DNA from 3 places in the Agreia sp. genome. Region 2 is predicted to be linked to each of the others. Evidence: predicted binding sites of a transcription regulator. Region 2 holds the regulator's gene; each other region holds the start of a gene.
What was found. Region 2 encodes LexA, which represses DNA repair genes until DNA is damaged. Its sites were predicted from a motif close to TCGAACANNTGTTCGA; they were not measured.

Region 1 (3,275 bases), on a different contig from region 2:
TGACCAGGTTGATGGCGAGCTGCTCGTTGCCGCCGGCGAGGCCGAGGGCCGTCATCACGACGCGGTCTTCGAAGCGTTCGAGGTAACGCTTTCCGTCGAACGTCTTCAGCGTGTACGAGGTGTAGTACTTGAACGCGCCGAGGAACGTGTCGAAGCGGAACTTCTTAGAGTAGGCCAGGTCGTTGAGCGTGGTGATGAACTCGAACGAGTACTGCTCGATTGTCTCGGCCTCGTAGTACTCCTTCTCGATCAGGTAGTCGAGGCGCTCGCGCAGCGAGTGGAAGAAGACCGTGTTCTGGTTGACGTGCTGCAGAAAGTACTCGCGCGCCGCCTCTTTGTCTTTGTCGAACTGGATCTCGCCGTTCGGCCCGTAGAGGTTGAGCATCGCGTTGAGCGAGTGGTAGTCCATCTGCACGCGACCCGGGGTCTCGATGCGGGTGTCTTCTACTGCTGCTGAGGGGACGTCCAAAACGCTTCCAATCCATCGTGGACGGCGGTGACGTCGTCCGAGGTGCCGAATACTTCGAATTTGTAGAGGTGGGGAACTCCGCACTTGCGGGAGACGATGTCTCCCGCCTTGCAGAAGGCTTCCCCGAAGTTGGTGTTGCCTGCGGAGATCACTCCGCGGATCAGGGATCTGTTGTGCTCGTCATTGAGGAACGAGATCACCTGTTTGGGAACCGCCCCGCCCTCGGTGCCCCCACCGTAGGTGGGAAGCACGAGGACGAACGGTTCGGTGGCCACGAGTCTCGGCTGCCCATTGTGAAGCGGGATGCGATCGGCCGGCATCCCGAGCTTCTCGACGAAGCGGTGGGTGTTGCCGGAGACCGACGAGAAGTAGACCAGGTTCGACACGGTGGGCAGGGCATCGATCACCGCGGCGAGCGACACGGGCCGATTAGACGGCGAGGCGAGCCAGCTCGTCGATCTTGTCGGGGCGGAATCCCGACCAGTGATCGTTGTCGGTGATGACGACGGGGGCCTGCAGGTAGCCCAGCTCCTTGACGGCGGCGAGGGCCTTTTCATCGACCGACACGTCGAAGATCTCGTACTCGAGGCCCTTGTTCTCAAGGGCCCGGTAGGTGGCCGTGCACTGCACGCAGGAGGGCTTTGTGTAAACCGTGATTGCCATGATTTGCACCTTTCTATGAAGCGGAAGGGATAGGGGGTGACCGAGATCTCAATACTACATATAGGGATCGTTCTTATCGAGAGCCACTAGATGAAGTGTTACACCCGTGTAATTCTCCACAGGCACTCCACACCCTTATCAACCGTTTGTCCACAAGAAAAATGCCCGAAACGAGCGGCGGATACCCCCGCGTGTGGATAACTTCAGCCGCGCGAAAACACCCGAACTATTTAGCCAGCCCCAGGGCGTTCGGCGTGTCGCGCCAATACGCCGGGCCTTTCCGCAATGACGGCTCTGGGTTGGACGCCGCTGTATTACGGTCGCATTTTTGATCGAACACTTGTTCTATTTACTCATTTACTGTAGCATTTATATATGGAAGACATATTCGACGCTATTCGGGCCGCCACCGCCCGTGTGTCGAATATGCATGCAACCACCGACCTTGCGGCGTTGACGTCCGACGAGCTGACAGAGTGCATGCGGCTGACTGCGCAGCTCCGGCACGAGGTCGACCGCATGTTGGCGTGCGAGTCGGCCGAGATCAACCAGCGTTCCCGGCGTGAACTCGGCGGTGCCGGATTGGCGAAGAGCGAAGGGTATGTGAACCCGCAGAGGCTGATCGCAGCGCTCACCGGCAGCACGCAGTCCGATGCGCGCAAAATCGACAGCCTGGGCAAATCGTTGATGCACGCCTCGCCCGCCTCGTTTCCGCCGGAAGCAGATGCTCCGCTCGACCCCGAGGTGGGCGACGAGAGGTCTGTGCTGCGGCCGTGGTTCGCCGCGATCAGCGACCTCATGCGGTCGGGCGCAATGAGTCCCGACCGATTCGAGTCCCTCCGAAACGGGCTAGGCGACAGCACCGACACAGTGTCGCCAGATGCTCTCGCGACATCAGCAGAACGAATCCTCGACTGCCTGCACCCGCAAGACGCCCCCGAGCTCGTCTACCGAGACGCACAGAACGCCCGGGCGTTCCTCAACCGGGCCGGTGTGGTCGAGCAAGAAAAGCGCCTGATGGCAAAACAAGAAGCCACGGTGTGGACCGATCGCGACGGCATGGTCCAGCTCCGCGCGAGCTTCGCGCCCGAAGACGGCGCCTGGTTCACAAATACGCTCAACCTGATCCTCGGCCCTCGCATCGGCGGTCCACGCTTCGTGCACGGTAAGGCCGCCGCTGCGGCGCGGACGCTCGAGGGCGACACACGCACAACGGAGCAGATCCGGGCGTCCGTGCTCGTCGATCTCCTCAAAGCGGGTGCGCTCACAGACCAGAACGCGATCCTGTCGCAGAAGCGCCCGTCCGTTCAGGTGGTCATGACTGCCAACGAACTGACCCGGCCCGACAACGACGGTGTCGCCTTCCTCGAAGGAACACGCATCCCTGTCTCGACGAACACCGTCGCCCGGCTCGCGTGCGACACGGGCATTCTGCCGATCGTGCACAAGGCCGACGGGTCGCCGCTCGACCTGGGCCGCGAAGTCAGGCTCTTCACCGCCAAGCAACGCGTCGTTCTCGCCGAACTTCAGGGCGGATGCGTCGCCGTCGGGTGTGCTGCGCCCGCGGCATTCTGCGAGGTCCATCACATCGACCATTGGTGCGAGGGTGGAAAATCAGACATCAACGACGGGGTGCTGCTCTGCCGCTTTCATCATATGCAGCTGCACAATTACGGGCACAGAGTGGTCCGGGTGGCGGGCACGCGCTACGAAGACGCGTATCGCTGGATACCTCCCACGTCATCCGACCCGCAACAGACCCCGATCCACTTGAGATTCAGGGGCGTGGCCCGCCAGAACGCTCACGCACGGGCTGCAGGGTGAACGCTCGTGGGCTCCCGAAATATCCCATCCACATACCTCACGCCATCACTCGGCGGCGCGCACGGCCAACGCAGGCGGCTCGGTAGAGAGTGCAGTCATTGCTGTGACCCGAGCACGAGCGGCGCGGGCGGTGATCCGGTCGATCATCAGACCGAGCAGCACAGCGAAGCACGCGGCGACAACCGCGGCAAGCACGGGATTGTTCTGGATCCAGGCAGATGCGGCGATGGCCACGACGAGCATGTAGATCGACCACGAGCAGCCCGCGACGACACTCAGCGGAATGTATCTGCGCCGAGGCATCCCCACGCTGCCCGCA
Region 2 (3,275 bases):
GCCGACGAATACACAGAGGCCATGCGCTCGGAAATCCGTCGAGTCGTCGAGTTGCAGGAGTCGATCGGGCTCGACGTGCTTGTGCATGGCGAGCCCGAACGCAACGACATGGTGCAGTACTTCGCCGAGAACCTCGACGGCTTCGACGTCACGGAGAACGGGTGGGTGCAGTCGTATGGCAGCCGGTGCACGCGTCCGTCGATCCTGTGGGGCGATGTCGCGCGGCCCGCTCCGATCACTGTCGACTGGTCGACGTACACGCAGTCCCTGACCGAGAAGCCGGTGAAGGGCATGCTGACCGGACCGGTCACGATCCTGGCCTGGTCTTTCGTGCGGGACGACCAGCCCTTGGGCGAGACGGCGCGACAGGTGGCCCTGGCCCTGCGGGATGAGATCGTCGACCTCGAGGCCGCAGGCATCAAGATCGTGCAGGTCGACGAGCCCGCGCTGCGCGAACTGCTGCCCCTGAAGAAGGCGGATCACCCGGACTATCTCGACTGGTCGGTGGGATCCTTCACCCTGGCCACCGCGGGAGTGGCGATCGAGACGCAGATCCACACCCACCTCTGTTATTCGGAGTTCGGTGTGGTGATCGATGCGATCCGCAACCTCGATGCCGATGTGACCAGCATCGAAGCCGCTCGGTCGAAGATGGAGGTCGTGGAGGACATCGCGACGAGCGGATTCGACCACGGAGTCGGACCGGGGGTCTACGACATCCATTCGCCTCGGGTTCCCAGTGTCGCCGAAGTGACTGAGCTCATCGAGCTCGCCCTCGACGGCATTCCGGAGCGCCAGGTGTGGATCAACCCGGACTGCGGCCTCAAGACGCGCGGATACGACGAGACCGTCGCGTCGCTCGAGAACATCCTCGAAGCGACACGTGCTGTGCGGGCGCGGGTGGGCGCGTCCGCCTGATGTGAAACGCACGAGAAGGGCCCCGGAAGTAGGTCTTCCGGGGCCCTTCTGCTGTACCCTCAGCTCAGCGAACCGAGCGCAACACAGACACGACCTTGCCGAGCACCTGAGCGTGGTCCCCGACGATCGGTTCGAAGTTCGAGTTGCGAGGGAGGAGCCATGTGTGCCCGTCTCGCTGCCGGAACACCTTCACCGTCGCCTCGCCGTCGAGCATGGCCGCCACGATATCGCCGTTCTCGGCGGTCTGCTGAGACCGCACCACCACGAAGTCGCCGTCGCAGATCGCTGCGTCGATCATGGATTCTCCGACGACCTTCAGCATGAAGAGGTCGCCACCGCCGACGAGTTGGCGGGGAAGGGGGAAGACTTCTTCGACCTGCTGCTCGGCAGTGATCGGAATTCCCGCCGCGATTCGACCGACCAGAGGAACGAGGGCCGCGTCGCCCATGGGTGCCGACGTCTCCGACGTCTCGGTCGCCTCCGCCGATCCCTCGGGCGTCGGGATGTCGATTAAAATCTCCATGGCTCGGGGACGATTCGGGTCACGCCTCAGATAGCCGCTCAGCTCGAGCTGATTGAGCTGATGAGTGACGCTCGAAAGCGATGCCAGACCGACCGCGTCTCCGATCTCGCGCATGCTCGGCGGATAGCCGCGCTGACTCACAGACCTTTGGACGACCCCGAGGATGGCCAACTGCTTCTCCGAGAGACTCTTGCGTCGTCTCGTTCCACGTTCCGTGGTCATGTCTCCTGCTTTCCGGCTTCTGATTTTCGGCGATGGTCTCGAGCCGACGACGATCCGTTGTGGGTGGCTTGTAACGCACTGTCGGTGGCTGGTGATGCACTGTCGGTGGCTCGTGATGCACTTCATCCGACACTCGAAACTGTATCCAACTCACGATGCAAACAAAACACATGTTCGAGTGTGTCGCGACTTTTTGTCATACGTGAACTTGATCAATCGAAAATTCGAAGCTATATTCGGAACACAGCTTCGTATCCGGTGCTCCCGGCCGAGCGCCGGATACGAATTTCTCCTGGAGGTTGGCATGACCGCTCTACCCGCTCCCGCATCACACGCCGTCCGTTTGCGCATCACGCACCGCGGTCGTGTCGTCTTGGCATCCCTGGTGTCGCTTCCTCTGGTCGCGGGCGTGGTGGCGCTCGCCTTGTTCGGTGCAAACAGCGCGGTCGCGGGCGGTTCCGGGGCCTCCGCGGCTGTCGAGACGTTCGACTACGTCACGGTTCAGGCGGGCGAGACACTGTGGGGGTTGGCCGAAGAGATCGCTCCCTCAGCCGACCCGCGCGACGTCATCGCCGACATCGTCAACCTGAACCAGCTGCCCTCCGCCGATGTGCAGCCAGGCCAGAGGCTTGCCGTTCCCGGCCGATACTGACCCGCCTCCGGAGCTACGGGCTCACGCACTAAAATCGTCATGTGACTTCTCTCGACGACCTTCCCATCCGCGACGATCTCCGGGGCAAGTCTCCGTATGGCGCCCCGCAGAAGCATGTTCGCATCGAATTGAACGTCAACGAGAACACGCACGCGATTCCCGAGCCGGTTGCTCGCGACATCATCGAGTCGCTTGCGCGTGCGATCCTCACGATCAACCGCTACCCCGATCGTGAGTTCTCGACGCTCCGAGACAGCCTCGCGGGGTACCTCGGCCACGGATTGACCCGAGACAACCTGTGGGCAGCCAACGGATCGAACGAGATCCTGCAGCAGATCATGCAGGCGTTCGGCGGGCCCGGCCGGTCGATTCTCGGCTTTCCGCCGACCTACTCCATGCACTCCATCATCGCCTCAGGCACCGGCACCACCTGGGTCGCTGCGGAGCGTGACGCCGACTTCGAGATTTCGCCGCGCACAGCTGTCGAGGCGATTCGAGCACACGATCCCGATATCGTGATCTTCTGCTCGCCGAACAATCCGACCGGCACGCCATTGTCACTCGAGACCATCCAGGCCGCCTACGACGCCACCGACAAGATAGTGATCGTCGACGAGGCGTATGCCGAGTTCGCGCCGGCGGGCGCTTTATCGGCCCTCACTCTCCTTCCCGGGCGTTCACGCTTGATCGTCTCGCGAACGATGAGCAAGGCGTTCGCCTTCGCAGGAGCCCGGCTCGGCTACCTGGCCGCAGATCCATCCGTTGCCGATGCGCTTCGGCTCGTCCGGCTTCCGTATCACCTGTCGTCGCTCACGCAGGCCGCGGCCGTGGCGGCACTCGAACACTCCACGGCGATGCTCTCCATGGTCGATGACATCGCACAGCAGCGTGATCGCATCGTCGACCGGCTCACCGAGCTCGGCTATCACCCGTGGCCCACCTGGTCGAACTTCGTTCTCT
Region 3 (3,275 bases), on a different contig from region 2:
AGGATCACCCCGCACGGATGCATGCTGATGTGGCGGGGAAGCCGGTCGAGTCGCTCGGTGAGGTCGACCAGCATGTCGATCTGAGCGTCGTTCTTGACCAGCGCGGCGATCTCGCGGAGCTCGGGCTTCTCGGTGAGCACCTGGCGAAAGTCTCGGGCGTTGAAGCGCCACAGATTCGTGGCGACGAGGTCGATCTGCGCGTCGTCGAGTCCGAGCGCGAGGCCCGCGTCACGCGCCGCCCCGCGGGCCCTGTAAGTGTTCTGCATCGACATGAGACTGACCCGGTTCGCGCCGAAGCGCTCGAAGATGGCCCGATAGATGTCGTGCCTCTTCGCCGACTCGACGTCGATGTCGATGTCGGGCAGCGTCGATCTCTTGTTGCCGAGAAAACGCTCGAACAGTAGGTCATGCCTCGCCGGGTCGACGTTGGAGATGCGCAGCAGGTAGTTGACCAGGCTGCCCGCGCCGGAGCCGCGTGCCTGGTTGCGCACCTTCATGGATCGCATCAGCGTGGCCACCTCGGCGACGGTCAGGAAGTAGCTCGCGTAACCGAATCGCCTGATGGTGTCGATCTCGTCGTCGAGGCGACGCCGCAGCGATTCGAGGTCGCTCGAGCGCGCGTCGGCGTAGCGCTCGAGCAGCCCGGATTCGCTGCGCCGGCGCAGCTCGACGACGGGATCGCCGTCGATGCCGAGAACGGCCTGCGAGGGAATCTTGGGCTGGCGCCACCCGAGGTCTGACCCGGGATCGAGCCGGCAGGAATCGGCCAGCCGTTCAGTGGCCGACAGCAGGTGCTCGGCGGCCGAACGGGGAAGGGCGGAGTGGTCGACGACAAGGAAGGCGAGTTTTCTCATGGCATCCGCAGATTTGAGCCAGGCCTGGGCGTTGGGCTGCGGTTGGAAGGCGCCGAGCGGGCGGAGCCGGTCTGCCGCGTCGAGTACGTCGCCCGTGACGGCGTCGTCGGAACGCAGATAGCGAACGGCGTTGCTGAGCACGGCGGGCACGCCGACGGTGTCGGCCAACTCGAGCATGCGGGCGGCATGACGGATGCTCGCGCGGTCGCCCGGCTCGGTGAGGTGACAGACGATCTCGACGGCGACCGCGCCGGGCAGCTGGCGTTTCCACTCGGCCAGCAGCGACGCGGCCAGAGCGAGGTCTGCCGAGGCGACAGCGTGTGCCACGTCGGAGTCGGGGCCCAGCAGCACCGTCGCGACGGGGCCGGACTCGCCGAGGATGAACCCGCTCGGCCGAGAGCGCTGCACGCCGACGTCGTTCGGATGCCGGGGCATGCCGTCGGCCGCAGGGCTGTGGGCGGCGCTGATCAGCCGGCACAGCGCGGCCCACCCCTCGCCCGAGTTCTGGCCGTGCGCCAGCACCGTGATGCGCGCGGGCGGCGAGAGAGTGGGGGTCGCAGAAGCGAGCGCCGAGGCGGGCGCCGGCCGGGCGGCCCGTGACACGCCCGCAGACGCGCCCGCCGACGCGCGCTGCGTTCTGTCGGGCAGCAGGGCGAGGTCGACCCCCACGACCGCATCGATGCCGGCGGCCAGGCAGGCTCGCACGTGGCGGATGGCGCCGTACAGGCCGTCGCGGTCGGTGATGGCCGCGACGAGCGCGCCGTCGTGCACGGCTGCAGCGACGAGTGCCTCGGGCTGCGACGTTCCGAAGTGCGCCGAGTAGGCCGATGCGACGTGCAGGTGTGTGAACCGGCTCATGGCGTCAGGCGAAGAGTTGTGCGTCGAGCACGTCGTCGGATGCTCGGGACAGCCGCCATCCGCCTGTGGCGGCATGCACGCCGAGATCGAACGTTCCGTCGATGCGCGGTGTGCCGGTGGTGAGCGGCACGGCGTCCACCCTCCACATCTCGCGGTCTACCAGGCCGTCGCCCGTGCCGCGGGGGGCCCGCTCGTCGAGTTGCCACCAGAAGCGTCGTGCGAACCACCGTTCGGGTGAGCTCGTGACCCCGTAGAAGACCCCTCGCCACTCGAAGCGGATGGGGGAGCCGTCGTCGGACAACTCGACGCTGATGGGTTCTTCGATGTTCATGGCCGCTCTCCGATCGGGAGACATTCGAATATATCTTCTATATTCGAAGTGTACGAAGCGGCACTGACATGCGCCAGTCGACCCGGTGTGGCGGCGGTCGAGGAAGGGCGGCTACAGCACGCCCGCGTCGACGAGCTGCTTCGCCAGGCCGGCGCCGTCGGGGGAGTAGACCCAGGTCGCGCCCGTACGCTCGGCGTGCACCTCGTCGTTCGAACGCCCGCCGGCGAGCACCGCCTCGCTGGGCGACAGCTGCCGGATGGCGACCGCTGCGATGCTGTCGGGAAAGTCGATGGCGAATTCGGAGTAGATCTCTTCGTCGTGCTGGCCGTCGTCGCCGATCAGCAGCCATCTCACCTCGGGAAACTCGCGGGCGAGTCGACGCAGGTTCTCTCGCTTGTGCTCCCGCCCGCTGCGGAACCAGCGGTCGTGCGTCGGCCCCCAGTCGGTGAGCAGCAGCGGCCCCGCGGGATAGAGGTTGCGCGAGAGGAACCGGGTGAGCGTGGGGGCGACGTTCCAGGCACCGGTCGACAGGTACACGACGGGCGAACCGGCGTGCTCTGTGGTGAGTCGCTCGAGCAGTACCGCCATGCCGGGTGTCGGAACCCGCGCGTGCTCATCGAGCACGAAGGTGTTCCACGCGGCGAGAAGGGGCCGGGGCAGCGCCGTGACCATGACCGTGTCGTCGATGTCGCTCACGACGCCGAACCGGGCGGCCGGGTCGAGGATGAAGACGGGGGCGTCGATCGTATCTCCGCCCTCTATCGCGAGCGACACCGTCTGCCACCCGGGTTCCAGGGCGACCTCGATGACGGCGTCGACGACCCCGCCGCGATCGGCCGTGACCGCATGCGAGCGTCCTCCGGCCTCGACGACGACGGACGCGTTGCCGAACGGCACGCTCGTGAAGCTGCGCCATCCGCGCACGCTCTCGTGGTGTTTCCGCGCCCGGCGATCCTCCCTCGACCCGGAACGCACGGGCCGGGTGAGCAGCACCCGTGCGAGCACGCGCACCCAGGTCGCTCCGCCGTATCCGGCATACGGAATGATCGTGGGCACCTGGCCGTGAGCCTGCGCCCTCTTCTGGCGGAACTCGTGCACCGCGTCTTCGAGGCGGGCCGCGCGGTGCATGATGACCTCGGCGCCCTGCTTGGCCGTGAGAGTCTTATCCGGTTTCCGCACACCCCAGTCTTGCACGCATCCGATCTCGGCGAGGGGGCTGGCGGTCTCGGCGT

Region 1: a site for LexA is predicted at 1,465-1,480, ahead of ACE5CZ_RS11125 (DUF222 domain-containing protein). Genes of this name have one in related genera too.
Region 3: a site for LexA is predicted at 2,068-2,083, ahead of ACE5CZ_RS00185 (DUF6504 family protein). Genes of this name have one in related genera too.

Annotation. Positions count from the first base shown of each region.
Region 1 is NZ_CAXVWM010000145.1:4,480-7,754, forward strand. It holds gene nrdE (class 1b ribonucleoside-diphosphate reductase subunit alpha) at 1-409, opposite strand, end outside; gene nrdI (class Ib ribonucleoside-diphosphate reductase assembly flavoprotein NrdI) at 445-855, opposite strand; gene nrdH (glutaredoxin-like protein NrdH) at 899-1,132, opposite strand; gene ACE5CZ_RS11125 (DUF222 domain-containing protein) at 1,508-2,956, shown strand; gene ACE5CZ_RS11130 (DedA family protein) at 3,002-3,275, opposite strand, start outside.
Region 2 is NZ_CAXVWM010000175.1:24,714-27,988, reverse strand. It holds gene metE (5-methyltetrahydropteroyltriglutamate--homocysteine S-methyltransferase) at 1-918, shown strand, start outside; gene lexA (transcriptional repressor LexA) at 983-1,663, opposite strand; gene ACE5CZ_RS12650 (LysM peptidoglycan-binding domain-containing protein) at 1,968-2,315, shown strand; gene ACE5CZ_RS12645 (histidinol-phosphate transaminase) at 2,357-3,275, shown strand, end outside.
Region 3 is NZ_CAXVWM010000001.1:37,334-40,608, forward strand. It holds gene ACE5CZ_RS00180 (DNA polymerase III subunit alpha) at 1-1,712, opposite strand, end outside; gene ACE5CZ_RS00185 (DUF6504 family protein) at 1,717-2,043, opposite strand; gene ACE5CZ_RS00190 (App1 family protein) at 2,155-3,171, opposite strand; gene ACE5CZ_RS00195 (SOS response-associated peptidase) at 3,275-3,275, opposite strand, start outside.